One region of the Novosphingobium sp. TK46 genome, then DNA from elsewhere that is predicted to be linked to it. Evidence: riboswitches for the same ligand, from Rfam matches in the RefSeq annotation. Region 1 holds a riboswitch; each other region holds the start of a gene.
What was found. Region 1 has a riboswitch for cobalamin ahead of cobW (cobalamin biosynthesis protein CobW). Riboswitches for the same ligand answer to the same signal wherever they lie in the genome.
Positions count from the first base shown of each region.

Region 2: linked by a shared signal. The riboswitch ahead of ACXJ1Z_RS14555 (TonB-dependent receptor plug domain-containing protein) and the one ahead of cobW (cobalamin biosynthesis protein CobW) in region 1 are both predicted to bind cobalamin.
Region 3: linked by a shared signal. The riboswitch ahead of ACXJ1Z_RS10840 (DUF1636 domain-containing protein) and the one ahead of cobW (cobalamin biosynthesis protein CobW) in region 1 are both predicted to bind cobalamin.

Region 1 covers NZ_CM143963.1:945,495-953,201, forward strand. Annotated here, with positions in the region: gene ACXJ1Z_RS04385 (MlaA family lipoprotein) at 163-1,194, opposite strand; gene ACXJ1Z_RS04390 (hypothetical protein) at 1,486-1,680, shown strand; gene ACXJ1Z_RS04395 (HoxN/HupN/NixA family nickel/cobalt transporter) at 1,728-2,747, opposite strand; cobalamin riboswitch at 3,005-3,248, opposite strand; cobalamin riboswitch at 3,384-3,625, shown strand; gene cobW (cobalamin biosynthesis protein CobW) at 3,831-4,880, shown strand; gene cobN (cobaltochelatase subunit CobN) at 4,880-7,707, shown strand, end outside.
Region 2 covers NZ_CM143963.1:3,025,207-3,032,913, reverse strand. Annotated here, with positions in the region: gene ACXJ1Z_RS14570 (ABC transporter ATP-binding protein) at 1-447, opposite strand, end outside; gene ACXJ1Z_RS14565 (FecCD family ABC transporter permease) at 447-1,409, opposite strand; gene ACXJ1Z_RS14560 (ABC transporter substrate-binding protein) at 1,406-2,377, opposite strand; gene ACXJ1Z_RS14555 (TonB-dependent receptor plug domain-containing protein) at 2,383-4,284, opposite strand; cobalamin riboswitch at 4,389-4,587, opposite strand; gene ACXJ1Z_RS14550 (cell wall hydrolase) at 4,825-5,964, shown strand; gene ACXJ1Z_RS14545 (hypothetical protein) at 6,105-6,416, shown strand; gene mdh (malate dehydrogenase) at 6,615-7,577, shown strand; gene ACXJ1Z_RS14535 (hypothetical protein) at 7,616-7,707, shown strand, end outside.
Region 3 covers NZ_CM143963.1:2,247,307-2,255,013, reverse strand. Annotated here, with positions in the region: gene ACXJ1Z_RS10850 (SDR family NAD(P)-dependent oxidoreductase) at 1-545, shown strand, start outside; gene ACXJ1Z_RS10845 (cobyrinic acid a,c-diamide synthase CobB) at 542-1,867, opposite strand; cobalamin riboswitch at 2,024-2,216, shown strand; gene ACXJ1Z_RS10840 (DUF1636 domain-containing protein) at 2,427-2,834, shown strand; gene cobT (nicotinate-nucleotide--dimethylbenzimidazole phosphoribosyltransferase) at 2,831-3,847, shown strand; gene ACXJ1Z_RS10830 (histidine phosphatase family protein) at 3,844-4,434, shown strand; gene cobS (adenosylcobinamide-GDP ribazoletransferase) at 4,431-5,144, shown strand; gene ACXJ1Z_RS10820 (aminotransferase class I/II-fold pyridoxal phosphate-dependent enzyme) at 5,141-6,127, shown strand; gene cbiB (adenosylcobinamide-phosphate synthase CbiB) at 6,124-7,059, shown strand; gene ACXJ1Z_RS10810 (cobyric acid synthase) at 7,047-7,707, shown strand, end outside.

The DNA of each region.
Region 1 (7,707 bases):
TTCAACAATCTCCAGCAAAGGGCAAAACCACGTAAGCGCCGCAATCTCATTCGGCAAGCGTGCTTAACAATCAATCAAGGGCCGTTTTGTTCACATCCGGCACGGCATTGTAGAATGAATCCGCATCGGGCCGGATTATAGATTGCATTGCGCCGGCGATGTTCAATCGAGTTGGGCGGGCGGTTCCGACGGCGAAGTGTCTTTTACTTCCGGTGCCAGGCCCTCGGGCACGAACGGTCGAACGCTTGGCGGCGGCCCCGTCATACCCGCGGGATCACCGGTTCCGCGTCCATGCAACTCATCGATCTCGGCCTGCCGCCGGCTTAGATAGAACGCGCGGGTCGCGGCGTATGGATCGGGCGAATTGGCGTGCAGATCCTTCAGCGTCTTGTCGAATTCGGAACGATGGTCGAGCGCGCCGAGTACGCCGGCCGGCACCGAATACGTCAGGCTGGTGAACGGGCTGCCCACGCCGACCGGCAGGACCAGCCGGTCGATCGCACCGCCGAACAGATCGCGCACGGTTGTCGGACCGACGATCGGCAGGAACAGGAACGGCCCGTTCCGCACGCCATAGTATCCCAGCGTATTGGCAAAGCCGTTGGAGCGTCGGGGCAGACGAAATGGCTTGCGCTTGGCCACGTCGACGAACCCGGCGACGCCGATGGTCGAATTGATCGCGAAACGCCCCGCCGTTTCCACCGCTTTGCCCGGCTTGAGCTGAAGCATGTAGTTCAGGAATACGATCGGCTCGCGAAGATTGTACAGGAAGTTGTGAATGCCCTTGCGCGCGACACGCGGAACGGTTTCCTTGTATGTCCGTGCCGCAGGACCCATCACCGCGTCGTCGACTTTCTGGGTGATCGCGAACGCTTCGGCGTTTACCGCTCGCAGGGGATCGCCCGGCGTGTCCTTGCGCCCGGCGACGACGATATCGCCTGTCCGCGTATTCTCGCCCGGCGGCACCGCTACCGGCGATACCGGCACCGAGGGGGCATTCGGCTCTGTCGGCAGCGGCGGGAGCACGATGGTCGGCGGTGGCGCGGGAACGCGCGACGGATCTTGGGCCAGCGGCTCCGACGAAGAAGCCGGTACGGACGATGCAAGGCTCGCGGCGCCGACCCAAGCGTGCGTCGTCTGCGGCGGCTCCAGCGGTCCGACCGCAAGCAGCACCGCACTCGTCAAAATCAACATCAGCGCCCATCATCCTGTTGGCCGCGCTTCTTCCCCTCGAATTGCGGCAGATCGCGACATGCCCGTTTACGACTTTGTAGGACAGAAGATTCGCGATCGGTGACGCCATGCGATGGAGGTTCTCGACAAGCGGCGATGACGACCCTGCGCGCCGCGCCGTTGAGCGGCGGCCCGTGTGCAATCAAGCAAAAATACCAATGACATGGTTCAACCGTGCCATTGCGGGCAAGGCACCTGATCCCGACGAAAGGGTGTCGAGCCACAGCCGGGTTCGCTCCAGGGATCCAGACAATGCCGCAATCGTCCGAGCAGTATCTGGAGCAGGCGGAACGGCACCGTACCAACGCGGCATTGGCGATCAGCGGGCATGATCGCGACGGCCAGCTGCAACTTGCCGCGATCTACGAGGCGCGTGCGAACTTCATCGAACAGATCGCACGAAACACCGTGCCGGCTTCACGCCTGGAGCATGCGCAGACACCATAGGGGGCAAGCCCTGCCTGCAACGCGGGAAAACCCAAGGCGGGCCTATGTCATGCATCGCCGTCCAGCCCGCTCCATCGGTACACGACGTAGCTGACCAGCCAGCAGGCGATGAACAGGCCGATGATCAGGAAACCCAGCGTATTGAACTGGGCCGACAACACGCCTGCCTGGGTCCATACGCCGCCGGTAAGGCCCAGCTTTTCACCCAGCAACGCCACCGTCTGGATCGAGCCGATCACCAATGCCACCAGCGCCGAAATCGCGGTGATGGTCAGGTTGTAGTACAGCTTGCGGATCGGCTTGACGAAGGCCCACTCGTACGCGCCCAGCATGATGACGCCATCCATCGTGTCGACCAGCGCCATCCCCACCGCGAACAGCGCCGGGAACACGAGGACCGTGCCCAATGATACGCCATCGGCGGCATGCGCGCCGGACAGACCCAGAATCGCGACTTCGGTCGCGGTGTCGAAGCCCAGGCCGAAGAGGAACCCCAGCGGCGCCATGTGCCAGCTGCGACGGACCAGCCGGAACAACGGTCGCAGCACGCGTGCGATCACCCCGCCGCCCGCCAGCAGCATGTCGAGATCCTCTTGCGTGTGCGAGCCTCCTTTCCGCACATGCTGGAAACGCGTCCACAGACCGCGCAGGATCGCCAGGTTCATGATGGCGATGGCGAACAGGAAGCCCGCCGACACGATCGTCGCGATCACGCCCCCTTTCGCACCGATCGCCTCGAAGTCGGTCAGGGTGGTAGCGGCCAGCGCGATGGTGGTCGCCGCGATCAGGACGATCGCCGAGTGACCGATGGCGAACCACAGCCCCACCGTGATCGGTCGCTGGCCATCCTGCATCAGCTTGCGCGTGACGTTGTCGATAGCGGCGATATGGTCGGCGTCCACCGCATGACGCAGCCCCAGGCTCCAGGCGAGCAGCGCAGTGCCCAGCATCAGCGTGTTGCCGTGGAACGCGCTCAGCGCCCAGCCCCACGCCAACAGGTTCGCGCCGACCAGCAGCACGAACAGCACGGTGACGCGTCCGCGCAAGGTCATGGTCGCCGGCGTCATGCCCAAGCCCATATCGAAGCGACTGCCCGGCCCGCATCGCTCGCGACCGGCCTTACCTGCGCCTGTTGCATATCCCTGTCCAACCCCGTCGGCGTCAGCGATCCTGGCAAGGGGCCTCCGTGCGAACGGCCGGATCGTGCGTACCGAACGGACGCCAGTCAGCGCCCGGCACACCGATGCCGGTGCGGCCCCCGCCGCACGTTGCGTCGCTCAGACGGAGTCATTTTCCGTGCCTTGGCCAACCCCTGGACCACGGCAAGAGCGACCAGACGCCGGCAGGTCTCCTGGCTCACGGGTCAAGGCTTGATGCATGGCCTTCCCAGGCCTCGCATGTCGCAGCGTCCGGCCCAGTGGCTGCCGGCGTGCCGTCTTGGCCGCCAGCGTATGCATCGCGCTCACCGCTTACAGTTGCAGGGACAGCCGCGGAGTTGAAAGGAAAACCCTTCCGCACCGCATTCCCTATTAAGCCCCTTTCGGGACACCGGCGCGATCTTGCCCTGCCGATTTCGCGACCGGGCCACTCATCCTTATGCGGGCGCAAGGGACCGCGCAAGGGACGACGCGCGCAACTCCCGCCTTGCCCCGGCGGCTCGGTGCCGGTATCGCCCGATTGTCCCCAAGGTGGCCTGCCATCGTGGGGACGTAGATCGCGCCGGTGCCTCGCAAGAGGCTTAAACGGGAATGCGGTGAGAGGGGCCGGGCTCCTCAACTCCGTGGCTGTCCCTGCAACTGTAAGCGGCGAGCGCGATGCACATCGTCTTTCCCCAGACCGGGAAAGGCAGCCACTGGGCCGGACGCTGCGACATGCGAGGCCTGGGAAGGCGTGCATCGTGTGACGACCCGCAAGCCAGGAGACCTGCCGGCGTCTGGTCGCTCTTGCCGTGGTCCAGGGGTTGGCCAAGGCACGGATGAACTTTCCGTCTGAGCGACGACATGCAACGCGGCCCGGGGCCGCAGCGGCATGGTCGCGCCGGGTGCTTTCGCGCCTGCCCGCCCGCGCGTGCCGCCCGTCGAGCCATGCCACTGCGCAAGCTCGGCCTGCCCCGTGTCGCGCAACGTCGCCGGCGCGCAAGGATGATCGTCTTGAGCAAAGTACCCACCACCGTCATCACCGGCTTCCTGGGAGCCGGAAAGACCACGCTGATCCGCCACCTGCTGACCCATGCGGGCGGCCGTCGCCTGGCGCTGATCATCAACGAATTCGGCGATGTCGGCGTCGACGGCGAACTGGTCCGGGGCTGCAACGACGACGCCTGTCCCGAGGACGACATCGTCGAACTGGCCAACGGCTGCATCTGCTGCACCGTCGCGGATGATTTCCTGCCGACGATGATGAAGCTGCTCGACCGGCCCAATCCGCCCGAGCACATCATCATCGAGACCTCGGGCCTCGCCCTGCCCAAGCCGCTGGTCAAGGCGTTCCAGTGGCCGGACATCCGCACCCGTTCCACCGTCGACGGCGTGATCGCGCTGATCGATGCAGACGCGGTCGCCGCCGGTCGTTTCGCCACGGACGAGGTGGCGCTCGCCGCCGCCCGCGCCGCCGATCCAAACCTCGATCACGATAGCCCGCTCGAGGAACTGTTCGAAGAGCAGCTGGGCTGCGCCGACATGGTCGTGCTCAACAAGACCGATCTGGTCGACGCAGCGGCGCTGGCCCGGGTGGAAGCGCAAGTCGCCGCCGAGATCCGCCCCGGCGTCAAGATCGTCCGCGCGGATCACGGCGCCGTCGATATCGCCGCCCTGCTGGGCATCACCGCCGCCGCCGAGGACGATCTTGACTCGCGTCCCTCGCATATCGACGGACTGGACGACGACCACGATCACGACGACTTCGACAGCTTCGTCCTGTCCGGCGCCGAAGTGGCGGACCTCGACGCGCTGGTCGCGACGATGGGCACGCTGATCGCGCGGCACGACGTGCTGCGCATCAAGGGCATGGTCGCCGTCGCCGGCAAGTCGAGCCGCCTGGTGGTGCAGGCGGTCGGCCCGCGCATCCAGCACTTCTACGACCGCGCCTGGGCGCCTGCCGAGCAACGCCGCACGCAGCTGGTGGTGATCGGGCAAAAGGGCCTCGACCGCGAAGCGATCGAAGCGGGCCTTGCCGGCCTGCTCGGAGCCGTCACCGCCTGATGCACCTGCTGTCCGCCACCCCCGGCACGATCTCCAACGGCGAGGAGGCGATCGATCTCGACCAGTCACCTGGCGATATCGTGATCCTGACGGTCGCGGACAGCGAGCTGGCCTGCTTCGCCAAGGCTGCGGCCACGCTCGCCCAAGCCGAGCCGGGCGCGCCGAGCGTGCGCCTTGCCAACCTGCTGCAGCTCAAGCACCCCTACTCGGTCGACCTGTACGTCGAGAAGGTGATCGCGCACGCAAAGTTCGTCTGCGTCGTGCTGCTGGGGGGCAAGAGCTACTGGCCCTACGGTATCGACGAGATCGCCGGCCTCGCGCGCACCAAGGGGATCGCCTTCGCCGCGCTGGCCGAGGGGCGAGAGATCGACCCGGCGCTCGATCTGGCCGGCACTCTGCCCGAGCCGGTAGTGGGCCGCCTGCGCGAATACATGCGACAAGGGGGTATCGCGAACGCGCTGGCGTTCCTGCGCACCGCCGCGCGCGCGATCGGTCGCGATTGCGGCGCGCCCGACGATCCGGTGCCGGTGGCCGACGCCGGGCTTTACATCGCCGGGCTCGACCGCCCCGGCCTTGCCGATCTGAAAGCGCGCTGGAAGCCGGGTGCGCCGGTCGCCGTGCTGGTGTTCTACCGCGCGCTGATGATCGCGGCCACGCTGGAGGCCATCGATGCGATGGTCGCAGCGCTGGGGGAACGTGGCTTCAACGTCGCACCGGTCTATGTCCGGGCCTTGCGCGAGCCGTTCGTGCTCGAGTGGCTGGGCAGCTTCATCGCCGAAGTAGCGCCCGACGTGATCGTCAACGCCACCAGTTTCGCGGCCTCGTCCTCATCCGAGCCACGCAATCCCGGCGTGCTCGAACGCGGCGATTGCCCGATCCTGCAAGTGGCGTTCGCCGGGGTCGAGGAAGCCGACTGGCGCGCCGCCGCTAGAGGCCTGGGGCCGCGCGACCTGGCGATGAACGTCGCCCTGCCCGAGATCGACGGTCGCGTGTTCACCCGCGCCGTCGCATTCAAGGCGGCGCAGCGGTTCGACGAAGTGACGCAGTGCGGCATCGTCGTGCCACGGGTCGCGCCCGATCGCGTCGCCTTCGTCGCCGATCTCGCCGCCGGGTGGGCCCGATTGCGACGGACCCCCGCCGCGACGCGCCGGGTGGCGCTGGTCCTGGCCAACTATCCCAACCGCGATGGCCGCATCGGCAACGGCGTCGGCCTCGATACCCCGGCCAGCGCTGCCTCGATCCTGGCGAGCCTGCGCGCTGCGGGCTACGACGTCGGCGATGCCCCGCTGGACGGCGCCGCGCTCATGCAACGGATGACGGGTGGGGTGACCAATGCCCCGGCTTCGCGCGACCGACCGGGCGAGATCGCGCTGCCGCTGGAGGACTATCGCGCAGCCTTCGCCGCAATCCCGCTTGCCGCGCGCGATGCCATGCTTGCGCGCTGGGGAGAGCCGCAGGACGATCCGTTCATCCGCGACGGCACGTTCCGCTTGCCCGTACACCGCTTCGGCAACGTCGTGGTCGCGGTGCAGCCGGCGCGCGGTTACAACGTCGATCCCAAGGCGACGTACCATGACCCCGCGCTGCCGCCACCGCACGGTTACCTGGCGTTCCACGTCTGGCTGAACCGGCACTTCGCCACGCATGCGGTCGTGCATGTCGGCAAGCACGGCAATCTCGAATGGCTGCCCGGCAAAGCCCTGTCGCTGTCCGCCGAATGCTTTCCCGAGATCTGCGCGGGCCCGGTGCCCCAGCTTTATCCCTTCATCGTCAACGATCCCGGCGAAGGCAGCCAGGCCAAGCGGCGCATATCCGCCGTGGTGATCGACCACCTGACCCCGCCGCTTACCCGCGCGGAAAGCTACGGACCGCTCAAGCAGCTCGAAGCGCTGGTGGATGAATACTACCTCGCCGCCGGTATGGATCCGCGCCGTTTGGACCGCCTGCGCCGCGACATCATCGATCTGGCGCGAAGCCAAGGGCTGGACAAGGACGCCGGTGCCAGCGGGGACGGCGACGATGCGCTGTCCGCGATCGACAACTACCTTTGCGAGTTGAAGGAGATGCAGATCCGCGACGGGCTGCACATCTTCGGCCGCTCGCCCACCGGTCGGCTGGAGCGCGATCTGCTGGTCGCCCTCGCCCGGACCCCGCGCGGCTATGATCGGCCCGGGCAGGCCTCGCTGCTGCGGGCGATGGCGGAGGATCTCGGGTTCGGGTTCGACCCGCTGGACTGCCGGATGGCCGATCCGTGCGACGGTGCGCGGCCCGCGCTGTTGCAGGCCGTGTCCGACGATCCCTGGCGTACCCTGGGCGACACGGTGGAGCGGCTCGAACTGCTCGCCGCCGCCTTGGTCGAAGGCACGGTGCACCACGCCATCGGTGAGCGCACGGCGGCCGTCATGGCCGAGATCGCTTCCAATCTTGCGCCCCGCGTTGCGCAGTGCGGCCAAGCCGAAAGTACCGCGCTGCTCGCCGGTCTCGATGGCCGCTTCATCATGCCCGGTCCTTCGGGCGCTCCGACCCGGGGACGACCCGACGTGCTGCCGACGGGACGCAACTTCTACTCCGTCGATACCCGCGCGATCCCGACCGCCGTGGCCTGGGATCTGGGCTCGCGCTCGGCGCAACTGCTGGTCGACGACTATCTTCAGCGCGAGGGCGAATATCCGCAGGCGATGGCCCTGTCGGCATGGGGCACCGCCAACATGCGCACCGGTGGCGACGACATCGCGCAGGCTCTCGCGCTGATGGGCGTGCGGCCGCGCTGGGAATGGAGCTCGGGGCGTGTCACCGGGTTCGAGGTCATCACCCTGGCCGAACTCGG
Region 2 (7,707 bases), 1.7 Mb from region 1:
CACCCGCGCCATCAGCGCCCGCGCCCGTTCTCCGCCCGACAGCCGCGAAACCGGGCGATGGCGCAGCGCCTCGAGGTCCATCGCGGCGATCGCGGCATCGATCGCGGCCTGCGCCTCGTCGGCGGGGGCGCCGCGCCATGGCAGGCGGCCAAGCGAGACCAGCGTCTCCACCGACATGTCCCACGCGACCTCCGCGCTTTGCGGCAGGTAACCGATCATGCGCGCGCGCATCGCCGCCGTCAGTTCGACGATCGGCGTTCCGCCCAGCCGCACCACGCCGCCATCCGGCGGCATCAGCCCGGCGCAGCACCCCAGCAGCGTCGACTTGCCCGCGCCGTTGGGACCGCAGATCGCATTGATCGCGCCGGGGTTGAGCTTGGCGGTGACGCCCACCAGCCGCCCCGCGACCGAGGCGCCGTCCAGTGCCAGAGAGGTCGGCGCCGCCATTATACCAGCCCCCGCCGCATCCGCAGCAGCAGGTGCAGGAAGAACGGCGCGCCGATCAGGCTGAGCGCGATGCCCAGCCGCAACTCGCCCCCGGCCAGCGGCAGGATGCGGCACACGACGTCCGCGATCAGCAGCAGCAGCGCACCCGCAAGCGCGCTGGGCAGGATCAGCGACGACGGCCGGCGGTCGGTGAAGGGGCGCATCAGGTGCGGCACGATCAGGCCGACGAAGCCGATGATCCCCGCCACCGCGACGCTGGCGCCCACGGTCAGGCCGATGCCGGCGATCAGCAGCGCCTGCAGCCGTCGCGGCTCGACCCCGAGCGAGCGCGCCGCCGCCTCGCCCAGCGTCAGCGCATCCAGGCTGGGGCGGGCGAGGAACAGCAGGGCAATGCCGACCAGCGTCAGCGGGGTCGCGATCCACACTTCACGCCACGAGCGATCGGCCAGCGCGCCCATCAGCCAGGTGACGATCTCGCTCAGCGCGAACGGCGTCGGCGACAGACTGATCGCCAGGCTCATCAGCGCACCCGCCAGGCTGGCGATCATCAGACCGGCCAGCGTGAACAGCGCGACGCCGGCATCACGGCCCGCGATCAGGGCCAGCAGCGCCATCGACCCGCCCGCGCCGATCAGCGCGAACAGCGGCAGCAGATAGGCGGACGCGGCATACCCGGTCCAGAAGCTGAGCACCGCGCCAAGTGCCGCACCCGGCGCGATCCCGAACAGTCCGGGGTCGGCCAGCGGATTGCGCAAGTACCCCTGCATCGCCGCCCCGGCACAGCCCAGGCCCGCCCCGATCACCACCGCCAGCACCGCGCGCGGCAGGCGCAGCTGGAACAGGATGACGGTGGCGTTGCGCGTATGCGGGTCGAACGGATCGATCCACACCCGCCCCGCCAGCAGCGACAACGGAAGCGCCAGCGCCAGCGCGGTCAGCAACAGGCCGACAGCGCGGCTCAAGTCCTGCCCGCCGCAGCGCGAGGTGGCGTCAGTTCGCGATGGAGCCGCCCCAGTTCGGCGGCGGCGCGTACGATCGTCGGACCGCCGCACCACAGCAATGCACCTTCCAGCGCAACCCGCCGGGTGCCCTTCAATGCGGCGAGCGCCGGATGCGACAGCAGCCGGTCTTCCTGCGAAAACGTGCTTCCACTCGCCAGGATCACGCGCGGCGGATCGGTCAGCATCGCTTCGAGCGGGAGGTAGTCGGCCTGCCCCATGCCCCGCACCGCCGCGGCATTGACGAAGCCGGTGTGGCGCAAGAGGTCTGCAATCAGCGTGTGGTCGCCGGCGACGATTCCCCCCGATTCCCAGACCACGGCGGACAGCGGCGCGCTGCCGGTGGCCGGCGCGGAACTTGCCAGAGCGTGCTCGATATCATCGACAAGCATCTCCCCCGCCTTCACATTTTTCGCAGCGGCAGCGAGCGCGCGAACTTGCGCCTTGCCCGCATCGACGGTGTCGATACCGCTGATGGTGACGACCCGGATGCCCAGACCGCGCAACGCCTGCCTGGTCGCGGGCGCGAGGAAGGTATCCGCCACTACGACGTCGGGCGCAAGCCGGGCGATCTCCTCGACCGAACCGGATACGGATGGATAGTGGCTGGCGGCGGCGACGCCCATCGAACTCGACGCGGAGTCATGGCTGTAGTGCGAGATCGCGAGCAGTTGCCCCGGCGCCGCGACGCGGGCGAGGATGGCGTCGCTGCAGGGATTGAGGGAGACGATCGTCGGACGCGCCATCGCGGATCCGGCGGGTGTTCCGGTCGGCTGGCACGCAGCAAGAACGAGGCTGAACAGTCCTGCCACGATGCCGCCCGCCAAGCGGATGGTGGAGGGGTCTCGGTGGCCATGCGGCACCCCCTCCTCCACTCGCTTGGCGAGCGTATTTCCTCTTGAGACAAGCTCGCGGAGGAAACCGATTTGCATGGATCTCACATCTTTGCCCGCACGCCGATGAAGGCGGAACGGCCGGCCGTGCCATAGTCACCCACGGTCACGTAGTCCTCGTTCGTGACGTTTTCGATACGGCCGAACACTTCGAGGTGTTCGCCGACCGGAACGCTCGCCCGCACGGTGCCCAGGGCATAGCCCTTGAGCCGCCCGAATTCGCCGGCGAAGTCATAGCTTTCGCCGACCATGCGGATGTCGCCGCCAACCACGAAGCCGGTCAGCGGACCGGTGGTGATCGGGGTCCAGTCGGCCGAAACGGTCAGCGCGTGTCGTGGACGCCGCGCGAGGTCGGTGCCCTCGTCGGCGCTCCCACGGGTGCGGTCGGTCGATTTCACGTACGTATAGGCGGCCTGAGCGTGGAGGGTCTCGCCGATCTTCGCGCCCAGCTCGAGTTCGAACCCGGTCGCCCGCGCGCGCCCGACGTTGATGTAATAGCCGAACGGCCGGGTGGCGCAGATCGCGCCGGAGCACGAGACGAAGCCGATCAGGTCGCGGCTGTCGCGGCGAAACCCGGTGAGCGCGAAATGCAGCGGCGCGTTGCGATCGCCGTACTCGATCCCGGCGTCGTAGCTGCGGCTTTTCTCCGGATCGAGCGTCGTCGTCGGATTGCTGTACTCGGAAAACAGCTGGTACAAGGTCGGCACCTTGAAGCCCTCGCCATACGAGGCTCGCACGCGCCACTGGTCGGCGATGGCGACGCTGCCGTTGGCGCCGAACGTCCACCGGTCGCCGAAGCGCGAATGATCGTCATACCGCACGCCGCCGGCGATGGTGAAGGCGTCGGTATAAAGTCCGAGCAGCGCATGGCCGCTGGACAGGTTGGCCTTTTGCCTGTCCGCGCCGCTGACGTCGATCCGCGACCACTCGTGATCGCCACCGAAATCCAGCCGCAGCGTGTCGGTGGCGCGATAGGCGCCGTTCAATTCCGCACGGCGGCTCTGCCCTTGCGTTTCCGACGTGGGATCACCGGAGAACGTGGGGTCGTAATACCGGCGGCGGGTGTCGGAAACCTGATACCCGGCGTTGAGGTCGAGCTTTTCCGAAGTCCAGGCAAGACCGGCGCGGCCGTTGATCTCGCGGGTCTTCTGATACTCCGGCGTATCGCCGAAGACGAAGTCCGGCGCGGGGTAGCCGTCGATGTCGAGTTTGCCCTGGGTGTAGCGGCCGACGAGGCTGGCGGTGAGACCCGGCGTCAGTTCGACATGCGCTCGGCCCCCAGCGCGATACTGACGAAAGCCGTCTTTCTCGGTTCCTGCCGCGGCCTGGCTGAAGCCATCGGTCCGCAGGTACCCACCGTTGAACGTGACGCCGTAGGTATCGTTGGATAGCCCCGCAGTGACTTGCCCGTCGAAACTGTCGCGCGCGCCATATTCGGCGGTGGCTTCGGCGCCGTTCATATCGCGCGAGGTGAGCGACAGCACGCCGCCGATGGCTTCCGAACCCCAAACCACCGAATTAGAGCCGCGCAGCAAATCGACGCGCGCGAGACCGCCAGTGGTCAGATTGCCGAAATCGTAGCCGCCGCCCGGCGCGGCGACATCGGCGACGCGGATGCCGTCGACCAGCACCAGCAACTGCTGTGAATTGGCGCCGCGCACGAACAGGCTGGTGGTCGAGCCGAGGCCACCGTTGCGCGCGATCGTGACGCCGGGCAGCCGCTCGAGGACGCGGGTGATGTCCGGCCCCTGGATCGAGGCGATTTCGGCCTGGTCGATCACGCTGACCGGCTGGCCCGCCTGATCGATCGGCAGGCGACTGCCGGTGGCAAGAACGGTGATGGTGTTGTCGGCGATGCGCAAGTCAGCCACGCTGATCTCCCCATCCTGCCCCCACGCCGGGGTTGCCATGGCCAGCGCCGACGTCAGCAAAAACAGATACTTCATGCGAAAACCTCCAACCTGAACGAAGTGCCGTCCATGGCGAGAGGCTTGCACGTGCCCTCATGCGACGCGCATTCCCAGCTGCGACCGGTACACCCGCCCGGCGCGGAACGACCGTCTATCGGGCAGGTCTCCTGGCTTTCCGGATCATCGCCCGCCCTCGCCTTCCCGGACGCCCGCGAGGGTTGGCCAGTGGCATGGTTGAGAACGGACTCCTCGGTCACAGTTGCGGGAGCAGCTTCGGCATCGCACCGAAATTCCCTCTTCGGTCCGGCTTCCCGGACAACCCCTGACGTGGCCGCGCCGTAGGCCCGGGATGCATTTCGTGCAAGGAGAAGCTGGTCGCGCAAGGAGAAGCTGGTTCGCTCATGTCCGCAAGGCGGCGCCTTTTCCATGCTCGCGCGACGACTCCTTAACCGCTTAAGGGTATTTGCCCAGAACGTGCCGCATCGGGACGCCGCCGGATCGTGTGCTGCACGGCGATCCGCGCGTGCGTAGCTGCGGGCTTCAGTGCCGCCCAGCAGGATCTTCGATACCCCGCGTATGCCCGTCATCCTCGCCGATCTTTGCCTGAACGAGCAGCGGCCGCGCGATTTCGCGGCGCGCATCGCGCATGGGTCCAGAGGATTGCGGCTGTCCCGCATGGCGCTGCTGGTCGCCGGAGCCATCGCCATCCCCGCCTTCGCCGCCGCGCCGGCCGACTGGTCCGCCTTCAGCATCGGCGATGCTTCGGGACAGGCCGCGACGGTCGAGCCGATGCCGTTCGAGCGGGCGGGCGACAGCTTCCCGGGTTCGGCGTTCTATTATCTGCAACTCGACGCTGCCGAGCCCGGGCTTGGCGAAGGGATCCACTCCGACGCAAAAGGCGCGCCAGGACTCGATGTGCTGTCACCCGCGATCGCCAAGCCGCTGTGGGTCGATAACAGCGGCGTCGATCGCACGCGCGCCGTCCAGTGCCTGACCGCGGCGATCTATTACGAAGCCGCGAGCGAGGCGGATGCCGGCCAGCGCGCCGTCGCGCAAGTCGTGCTCAACCGTGTCGCGCACCCCGCCTATCCCAAGACGGTGTGCGGCGTCGTCTATCAGGGGTCCGAACGATCCACCGGCTGCCAGTTCTCGTTCGCCTGCGACGGCTCGCTCGCGCGGCGGCCCAACCGGTTGTTCTGGGACCGGGCGGGCGACGTCGCCCGGCAGGCGCTGGCGGGCTATGTCTATGCGCCGGCCGGCTTGGCGACCCACTATCATACGGTCGCGGTGCACCCGTACTGGGCGCCGAGCCTGCATTACCTGCTGACGATCGGCGCGCATCGGTTCTACAGCTTCAACGGCCGGGCCGGGCAGCCTGCGACGTTCCGCTTCGCCTACCTGGGCGGCGAGCCCTTGGCCGCGCCCAACCGTCACGACGAGTCCGCCGTATCCGCAGCCGCCAGCGCGGCGCTTGATCCGCTGGCGATCCAGAAGGCGTACGACGAAGGTCTGCAACGCGCGCGGGCGCAAGGGCTGGTGGCCATGCCCGGCGGCCTGTCGACGGATGCACCGCCCGCCGCCGCGCCGGTCTATACCGGAGAGGTCAAGGCACGCGGCGGCGACACCTTGTATCAGGGTCACGCCCTCCCCAGCGGAGACGGGGTGCGCGAAGAGTACCGGAACAGCGGTCAATGGATCGCCAGCCCCACCAGTTGACCGCCAATACGATGAATTGTGTTCGCAACCGGACCGGCGGCATCCTGAACAACCATGAAACCATAGGATGTCAGCAAACAGTTAGGGACCGCGCGCGTAGAAGCGTTTTCGTCAATTGCGTTGCTTGAAGGGTCGAAATCATGACCATCCGTTTTGCCGGCGCCCATGTCGCCGGAGAATCCCCGATCGGCGCCTGGCGGTGCCACTCCGCCCCGATGTGCGCGGTCAACGACAACGATGTCGCCCGGCTCGACAACAAGACGCTGATCGCCGCGCTGCGCCACTTCGCCCGTCACGGCCTTGCCGCCGCGGAACATGCCGGCGCGCGGGCCCTGTCGGCCTTGCGCGAGCGGGATCGGGACAGCTGCCAGCACTGGCTGGCGGTGTGTCGCCAGCTCGATCGGCGCCTCGCCGATCGGATCAGCTCCAAACTCGGAAGCTTCGCCGCCTGAGTGCACCCGGCTTATCGCTATTGCGAACTGTTATCAACATGATGTAAGATCTTTGCCCTGTCGGGGCTCAAGAAGGTTGCATTCGCGCCATCGCGGGCTTAGGCACGCGCGGAACTCAACGGCTGGCTTGCCTTCGCGGGGCATCGCAGGCCGCCCATCCGTCCGTTGACCCCGCACCTGTGAAGGACTGACAGGCCCATGGCTCGCAAGAAGATCGCCCTCATCGGCGCCGGCAACATCGGCGGCACCCTGGCTCACCTCGCCGCGCAAAAGGAACTGGGCGACATCGTCCTGTTCGACATCGCCGACGGCGTTCCCCAGGGCAAGGCGCTCGACCTGTCGCAGTGCGGTCCGGTCGAAGGCTTCGACGCGCAGATCACCGGTTCGAGCGATTACGCTTCGATCGCCGGCGCCGACGTGGTGATCGTCACCGCCGGCGTGCCGCGCAAGCCCGGCATGAGCCGCGACGACCTGCTCGGCATCAACCTCAAGGTGATGAAGGCCGTGGGCGAAGGCATCAAGGCCAACGCCCCCGACGCATTCGTGATCTGCATCACCAACCCGCTCGACGCGATGGTCTGGGCGTTGCGCGAATTCTCGGGCCTGCCGCACAACAAGGTCGTCGGCATGGCCGGCGTGCTGGACTCGGCGCGTTTCTCGACCTTCCTCGCCTGGGAGTTCGGCGTCTCGGTGCGTGACGTCACCAGCTTCGTGCTGGGCGGCCACGGCGACACCATGGTGCCGGTGGTCGAGTACTCGACCGTCAAGGGCATCCCCGTCCCCGACCTCATCAAGATGGGCAAGTCCACGCAGGAGCGCATCGACGAAATCGTCAAGCGCACCGCCAACGGCGGCGGCGAGATCGTCGGCCTGCTCAAGACCGGCTCGGCATTCTACGCGCCTGCCGCTTCGGGCATCGCCATGGCCGAAGCCTACCTCAAGGATCAGAAGCGCATCCTGCCTTGCGCCGCCTACGTCGAAGGCCAGTACGGCGTCGACGGCCTTTATGTCGGCGTGCCGGTGAAGATCGGTGCCGGCGGCGTCGAGGAAATCATCGAGATCGAGCTGAACGAGAAGGCCAAGGCCGGTCTCCAGGTCTCGATCGACGCGGTCAAGGAACTGCTGGTCGCGTGCAAGGGCATCGACGAGAGCCTGGCCTGAGCCACGCGGTGCGCCATCGCTTCGCCCTCGCTGCCTGCATGATCCTGGCTTGCGCCAGCGTGCCGGCGGCTGCGGCCGAAGCGAAAGGCGCCTATCCTCTCGGGCAAGTGCTCGATGCGGTTCGCACCGC
Region 3 (7,707 bases), 1.3 Mb from region 1:
CAAAGGCACGCGACCGGCTCGATGATCGGATCGACGTGCTGATCAACAACGCCGGCGTGTTCGAAGCCTGCCCGCTGGACGAGGCGGACGAGGCATGGCGCGATCAGTGGCGGCGAACGATGACGATCAACCTTGAGGCATCGGCGCTGCTGTCGCGCTGGGCGATCCTGGCATGGCAGGCGAGCGGCACCGGCGGGCGGATCGTCAACGTCGCCAGCCGCGCCGCCTATCGCGGCGACAGTCCCGCCCACTGGCACTACGCCGCATCCAAGGCCGGGATGATCGGCATGACCAAGACCATCGCGCGCGGTTATGCGGCGCAAGGCATCCTCGCCTTCGCAATCTGCCCGGGCTTCACCATGACCGGCATGGCGGACGATTATCTCGCCAGCCGGGGCGGCGACAAGCTGCTGGCCGACATCCCGCTGGGTCGCGTCGCCCAGCCCGAGGAGATCGCCACGATCGGCGCGTTCCTGGCGCTTGACGCACCGCCATCGATGACCGGCGCGGTGCTGGATGCCAACGGCGCCAGCTACGTGCGTTAAAGCGCAGCGCCGAAGATTTGCGCGATCGCCTGCGGGGCCGATGCGAAATAGAAGTGCGCATATGTCGCGGTAAGGCCGCCGCAGCGATAGATCCGCTCGCCCTCGCGCCCATCCAGCCGCATCGCCTGCGCCACGGGAGCGAGCGGCGTGACGGTGCTGGAATAATGGAAGGTGTGGCCGCGCAGCGTGCCGCCGGGCATCTCCACCTGCTGCATGCCCAGCGCGGCGAAGCGGGCCTGCATCGTCGCGGTGCCGGGGATGATGCCGGCCATCGCCGCGCCGCCGCTACCGCCGCCGCCACCGCTATCGCCCTGCCGTCCCTCCAGCCGATCGAGGCAATAGAGCATGCCCCCGCACTCGGCCAGCATCGGCTTGCCGGCGGCATGGTGCGCGCGGATCGCCGCGATCATCGGCCGATTGGCGGACAACGCGTGCCTGTGCAGCTCGGGATAGCCACCGGGTAGCCAGATCGCTTCGCATTCGGGCAGCGCCGTGTCGTGCAGCGGCGAGAAAAAATGCAGTTCGGCACCCAGATCCTGCAGGCACGAAACATTGGCCGGATAGATGAACCCGAACGCCGCATCGCGCGCGATGGCGATGCGCACGCCGCGCAGCAGTGCCTCGGGCGTGGAGCCGACATCCGGCGGATCGAAGCGCACCGGATCGGGCAACCACGCCGCGCCAGGCGGAAGCGCCGCAGCCGCGCGCGCGATCCGGGTTTCCAGGTCAGCGATCTCGGCCGCCTGCACCAACCCGAGGTGCCGCTCGGGAAAGGCGGAGTGCGGATCGCGCGGCAGCGTGCCCAGCCACTGCACGCCGCCCCGGACGCCGGCCTCCAGCATCTCGGCATGGCGGGCGCTGCCGACCCGGTTGGCGAGGACGGCGGCGAGGGTCACGTCTTCGCGATACGACGCCAACCCAAGCACCAGCGCGCCGAACGTCTGCGCCATCGACGAACCATCGACCACCGCCAGTACCGGCAAGCCGAACCGCACCGCAAGATCGGCGGCGGAGGGGTCGCCGTCGAACAGACCCATCACCCCCTCGACCAGGATCACGTCCGCTTCGCGCGCGGCTTCGTGGAGCAGGCGGCGGCACTCCGCCTCGCCCACCATGAACAAGTCGAGCTGATAGACCGGCGCCCCGCTCGCCCGTTCGAGGATCATCGGATCTAGGAAGTCCGGCCCGCACTTGAACACCCGCACGCGGCGTCCGGCATCGCGATGCATGCGGGCGAGCGCGGCGGTGACCAGCGTCTTGCCCTGCCCCGAGGACGGCGCCGAGATCAGGAACGCCGGGCACTGTTCCGCCTGGAGGCTCAAACCCCGACCCTCGTGGCGCCGAGGTGCGCGTGCCCACGGCAGGGATGCAGGCGTCGATCCATGGGTGAGGGGACTTTCATCGAAGACGGCGGCGGATATGCCATGTGCCGGCCCATCGCAAGCAAGAGCCGCTTGCGTCGCCTATGGCCGCACGATAGGGCTCCCACCGCGACAGGTTCCCCGCATGGGGATCAAAAGGGAACTCGGGTGAAAGCCCCGAGGCTGCCCCTGCAACTGTGAGCGGTGAGCCATCCGGCCAATCTGCCATTGGGATCTAAAGTCCCGAGAAGGCGGCCGGAACCGGCGACGACCCGCAAGCCAGGAGACCTGCCGGTCGCGGTCGTTCTTCATCCGGGCAGGGTGCACCGGGTGTTCGAGGTCGCCTTGCGCATCGGCGCCGGGCTCCCTTGCGCAACGACAGCCACTGCCTTGCCGCGACATCCGCGCAAGGGAGCGTCATGTCGTGCCCCGCCCCTCGCGCCGGGGATCGTGCGCGCTTCCCCTGCACTGGTCGACCGGCAAGGTCCGACGTTGTTTGCGATGAGGGAGCGAGAGCCAAATGCTGCAGCCGGTCAATGCCGAGGCCGCCGTCGTGGTCTGCTCCACGTGCCGCGTATCCACCGACGAGCGCGAGGACGGCGCCGGGCAACGCGGCGGCGCATTGCTCGCGCAGGAAATGCGCGCGGTGCAGGCGGCCGAGCCCGAACTTGCCGGCGTGGCGGTCCAGGAGATGCCGTGCCTGTTCGCCTGCAAGCGTCATTGCGTCATCCACGTCCGCGCGCCCGGCAAGGTCGGCTACGTGCTGGGAGACTTCACGCCCGATCGCGATGCTGCGCATGCGATCCTGACCTATGCCGCGCTGCACGCCGCCAGCGAGGAAGGCGTGGTACGCTTCGCCCAATGGCCCCAGGGCGTGAAGGGGCATTTTATCGTGCGCACCCCGCCCGAGGGCTTCGTCTGCACATGATCGCGTTCGCGGATCGCAGCGCCTTTCTGGACGCTTTGCGCGCCTTACCGACCGCCTCCGCCGTGACGCGCGCGGGAGCGCTCGCCCGCCAGGCGGAGCTGACCAAGCCGCAAGGCTCGCTTGGCCGGCTGGAAGAACTCGCGCTGTTCATGGCCGGCTGGCAGGAGTCCGCGCGGCCGCGGCTGGATCGCGTGCGGGCGGTGGTGTTCGCCGGCAATCACGGCGTCGCCGCGCGCGGGGTCAGCGCGTTTCCGGTCGAGGTGACCGGGCAGATGGTCGCCAACTTCGCCGCCGGCGGTGCCGCGATCAACGTCCTGGCGCGCGAATGCGGCGCCGACCTGACGGTGGTCCCGCTCGAACTCGACCGACCGACCGGCGACATCGCGCAAGAGGCGGCGATGAGCGAGGCGGATTGCCTTACCGCGCTGAACCGGGGTGCGCGCTCGGTCGCCGCCGATACCCAGCTGCTGCTGCTGGGCGAGATGGGGATCGGCAACACGACCCCTGCCGCCTCCCTGTGCGCCGCCGCGTTCGGCGGCGATGCGGCCCTCTGGTCAGGCCGGGGGACCGGGATCGACGACGATGCCCTGGCACGCAAGCGCGAGGCGGTGGACATCGCGCTGGCCTTGCACGCCGACGATTGCAGCGATCCGTTCGAAACCCTGCGCCGGCTGGGCGGACGCGAAATCGCCGCGATCGCCGGCGCGGTCGTGGCGGCACGACTGATGCGCGTGCCGGTGCTGCTCGACGGCTTCATCGTCTGCGCCGCCATCGCGCCGCTGGTCGCGCGCCACCCCGAACTGACGCATCATTGCATCGCCGCGCACTGCTCCGCCGAAGCCGCGCACGAACTGCTGCTCGATCGACTCGGGCTGGAACCGCTGTTGCGGCTGGGCCTGCGCCTGGGTGAGGGCAGCGGCGCCGCGCTGGCCGTGCCGCTGGTGCGGGCGGCGATCGCCACGCACGCCGGCATGGCGACCTTTGCCGAGGCGGCGGTCGCCGGGCGGGCATGAGCGAGCGACTGGTCCACCTGCTGCGCCATGGCCCGCCACGCCGCACCGGCCTGCTGCTGGGCCATACCGACGAGCCGGCGATGACCGGCGATTGCCCGATCATCCGCGATCGCACCGCCGGGCTGGCGATCCGGCACGTCGTGACCTCGGACTTGTGCCGCGCCCGCGATCAGGCGGCGATCTGCGCACGCGATCGCGATGTCGCGCTCACCATCGATCCGGCCTGGCGCGAGCTGGATTTCGGGTCATGGGACGGGATGGCGCCCGGCAGCGTCGATCCATCGGCGCTGGCCAGTTTCTGGGACGATCCGGACGCCGCCCCGCCGCCCGGTGGCGAGCGCTGGTCCACCTTGCGCCAGCGTGTTTCCCAGGCGCTCGACCGGCTGGACACCGCGACGCTGGTGGTGACGCACGGCGGCGCCATGCGCGCGGCGCTCTCGGTGCTGACCGGGCTGGATCACCGCGCGGTCTGGGCGCTGGACTTGCCGTACCGGGCGCTGCTCACCTTGCGCATCTGGCCGGGATCGCCGATCGCCGGCCATGTCACCGGCCTCGACACCGGCCCGGTCACGGACGACCGCGCGTGAAGGCGATCATCCTCGCCATCCAGTTCATGACGCGATTGCCGCTGCCCGATGTGCAAGCCGACGCGCGCGACATGGGCCACGCGATCCGATGGTTTCCCGTCGCCGGGCTGATCGTCGGCCTGTGCGTGGCGGGCGGCGCGTGGCTGGGCCTGCAGCGCGATCCCTGGGCCGGGGCGCTGCTGGCACTGCTCGCCTGGACAGGGATGACAGGCGCCCTGCACCTTGACGGCCTGGGCGACATCGCCGATGCGGCGGGTGCCGCGCATGGCGACCGCTCGCGACTCTCCAGCGTGCTGGCAGACCCGCACATCGGCAGCTTCGGCGTGACCGCGATCGTCCTGCAACTGCTCACCAAGCTGGTGCTGGTGCGGCTCGCGCTGGACGCGCCATCGCTGCTGCCGCTGATCGCGGTGCCGGTGGTCGCCCGGATCGGTCCTTTGCTGTGGACGCTCACGCTGCCGCCGCTGCATCGCGGACTTGGCAGCACCTTCGGCGCGGGCGCGACCTGGCCGGTGACGGCGGCATGGCTGGCGATGCTGGCCATCGCGGCATGGAATATTGCCCCCGCCCTGCTCGCCGCCCCGGTGGCGATGGTGATCTGGGGCCTGTGGCTGAAGCGGCGGATCGGCGGCATCTCGGGCGACGGGCATGGCGCGGGTATCGAACTGGTGGAAAGCGCCATGCTCGCGGCGCTGATCTTCGTGCCATGAGCGACATACTGACCCACCACGGCGGCCGCCTGGGTGATGCGCGGGCGCGGTTCGGCGGCGCAGCGGCGGACTGGCTGGACCTGTCGACCGGCATCAATCCCACCGCCTGGTCACCGCCGGACGACCTCGTCATCGATTGGCGCGGCCTGCCCGATCCGGGTGAGCTGGCAGCGCTCGAACGCAGCGCCGCCGCCTATTTCGGAGTCGACCGCGCACGGTGTCTGGCGGTGCCCGGAAGCGAGACCGGCTTGCGCGCGCTGGGCGAACTGCTCCGGCTTCCGGGACGGCATGCGCCGCTGTGCTACAGCACGCACGTCAACGCCTTTGCGCAGGCACGCGCCATCTCCGCGCAGGATGACGCGGAACCGTCCGTGCTGGTACTGGGCAATCCCAACAACCCCGATGGCGCCACCATCGCTCGCGATGCGGTGCTGGCGGCACTGGCGCGGCAAGAAGACAACGGCGGCTGGCTGCTGGTCGACGAGGCCTTTGCCGATTGCGCCCCCGATACCAGCGTCGCCGCCGAGGTGGCGGACGACCGGCGGCTGATCGTGACGCGTTCGTTCGGCAAGTTCTTCGGCCTCGCAGGTGTGCGGCTCGGCTTCGTGCTGGCGCCGCGATCGGTGCTGGCTGCCTTGCGCGAGCGGCAGGGCGAATGGCCGGTCTGCAGCGCCGCGCTGGTGTTCGGGACCATGGCCTATGCCGACCGGCGCTGGATCGACCGCACACGACACGATCTGGCGGCGACGGCGCGGCGGCTCGACGATGTGCTGCGCCACCACGGGCTGCACCCGCAGGGCGATTGCCCATTGTTCAGACTGGTGGATACCCCCCTGGCGGGGCGGCTGTTCACCCGGCTGGCGGAGGCTCACATCCTGACCCGCGCGTTCGCCGATCACCCGCGGCTGCTGCGCTTCGGCCTGCCCGGCAATGCCGCCGCGCTCGCCCGCATCGACGCGCAACTCGCCGCCGCGCTGGCATGAGCGATCCCGTCGCCCTGCTCGCGCTGGCGCTCGACGCCGGGCTCGGCTGGCCGAACGCCTTGTATCGCCGCATCGGCCACCCCGTCGGCGGGTTCGCGCGCATCATCTCGGCTTGCGAGCGAGGCTGGAACCACGCCAGTCGGCCAGAGGCGCAGCGCCGGGTGCTGGGCGCGGCGACCTTGGTGCTGCTGGTGCTCGCCAGCGGTGGCGCCGCGTTCGTCTTCGAACTGGTCGTGCGCCGGGTGGCCGGACCATGGGCCTGGCCGCTGATCGCGCTCGCCGCCTGGCCGGCGCTGGCGCAGCGCAGCTTGCTGGATCACTACCAGCCGATCCTGACCGCGTTGACCGTCGGCGACTTGCCCGCCGCGCGCCGCGCCGTGGGGATGATCGTCGGGCGCGATACCGCCGCTCTCGACGAACGCGGCATCGCCCGCGCCGCGATCGAGAGCCTGGCCGAAAGCTTCTGCGACGGCGTGATCGCACCGCTGTTCTGGCTTGTCGTGTTGGGGCTTCCGGGCGTTTGGGCCTACAAGGCGGTCAACACCGCCGACAGCCTGATCGGCCACCCCGAGTCGCCCCTGCGCGCGTTCGGCTGGGCTTCCGCGCGGTTCGATGACCTGATGAACCTTGCCCCTGCGCGCCTGAGTGCGGTGCTGATCTGCCTGGCGGGCGGCGGCGGCTGGCGCGTGCTACGGCGCGATCACGGACGCCACGCCTCGCCCAACGCCGGTTGGCCCGAGGCGGCGATGGCCGGCGTGCTGGGCGTGCGGCTGGCGGGGCCGATCGCCTATGAGGGCGTGGTCGCCGCCAAGCCGTGGATCGGCGACGGCGGGGCGCCGGGCGCGATGCACATGGCGCGCGCGCGGACCGTCTTCCTGCGGGCTTGCGCGCTGGCCTGGATCCTGGCTGGAGGTGTCGAATGGCTGCTGTGATGTTTCAGGGGACCGGCTCGGATGTCGGCAAGTCCGTTCTGGTCGCAGGCGTGTGCCGCGCGCTCGTCAACCGGGGTCTTGCGGTGCTGCCGTTCAAGCCGCAGAACATGTCGAACAACGCCGCCGTTACCATCGACGGCGGCGAGATCGGCCGGGCGCAGGCGCTGCAGGCGATCGCCTCGCGCGCCGAACCGCATACCGACATGAACCCGGTCCTGCTCAAACCGCAGGCGGATCGCACCTCGCAACTGGTGGTGCACGGCCAGGTGCGCGGCACGCTGGGTTCCGCGAACTATCGCGAAGGACGGCGCGGACTGCTGCCCGAAGTGCTCAAGAGCTGGCACCGGCTGCAGGACCGCTGCGACATCGTGGTGGTCGAGGGCGCGGGCTCCCCGGCCGAGATCAACTTGCGCGAAGGCGACATCGCCAACATGGGATTCGCCCGCGCCGCCGGCGTGCCGGTGGTGCTGATCGGCGACATCGATCGCGGCGGGGTCATCGCATCGCTGGTGGGGACGCGCGCGGTGATCGAACCGGAGGATGCCGCAATGATCCGCGGCTTCATCGTCAACAAGTTCCGCGGCGATCCGGCGCTGTTCGCCGATGGCTATGCCGGGATCGAGCAGCGCACCGGCTGGCGCGGGTTCG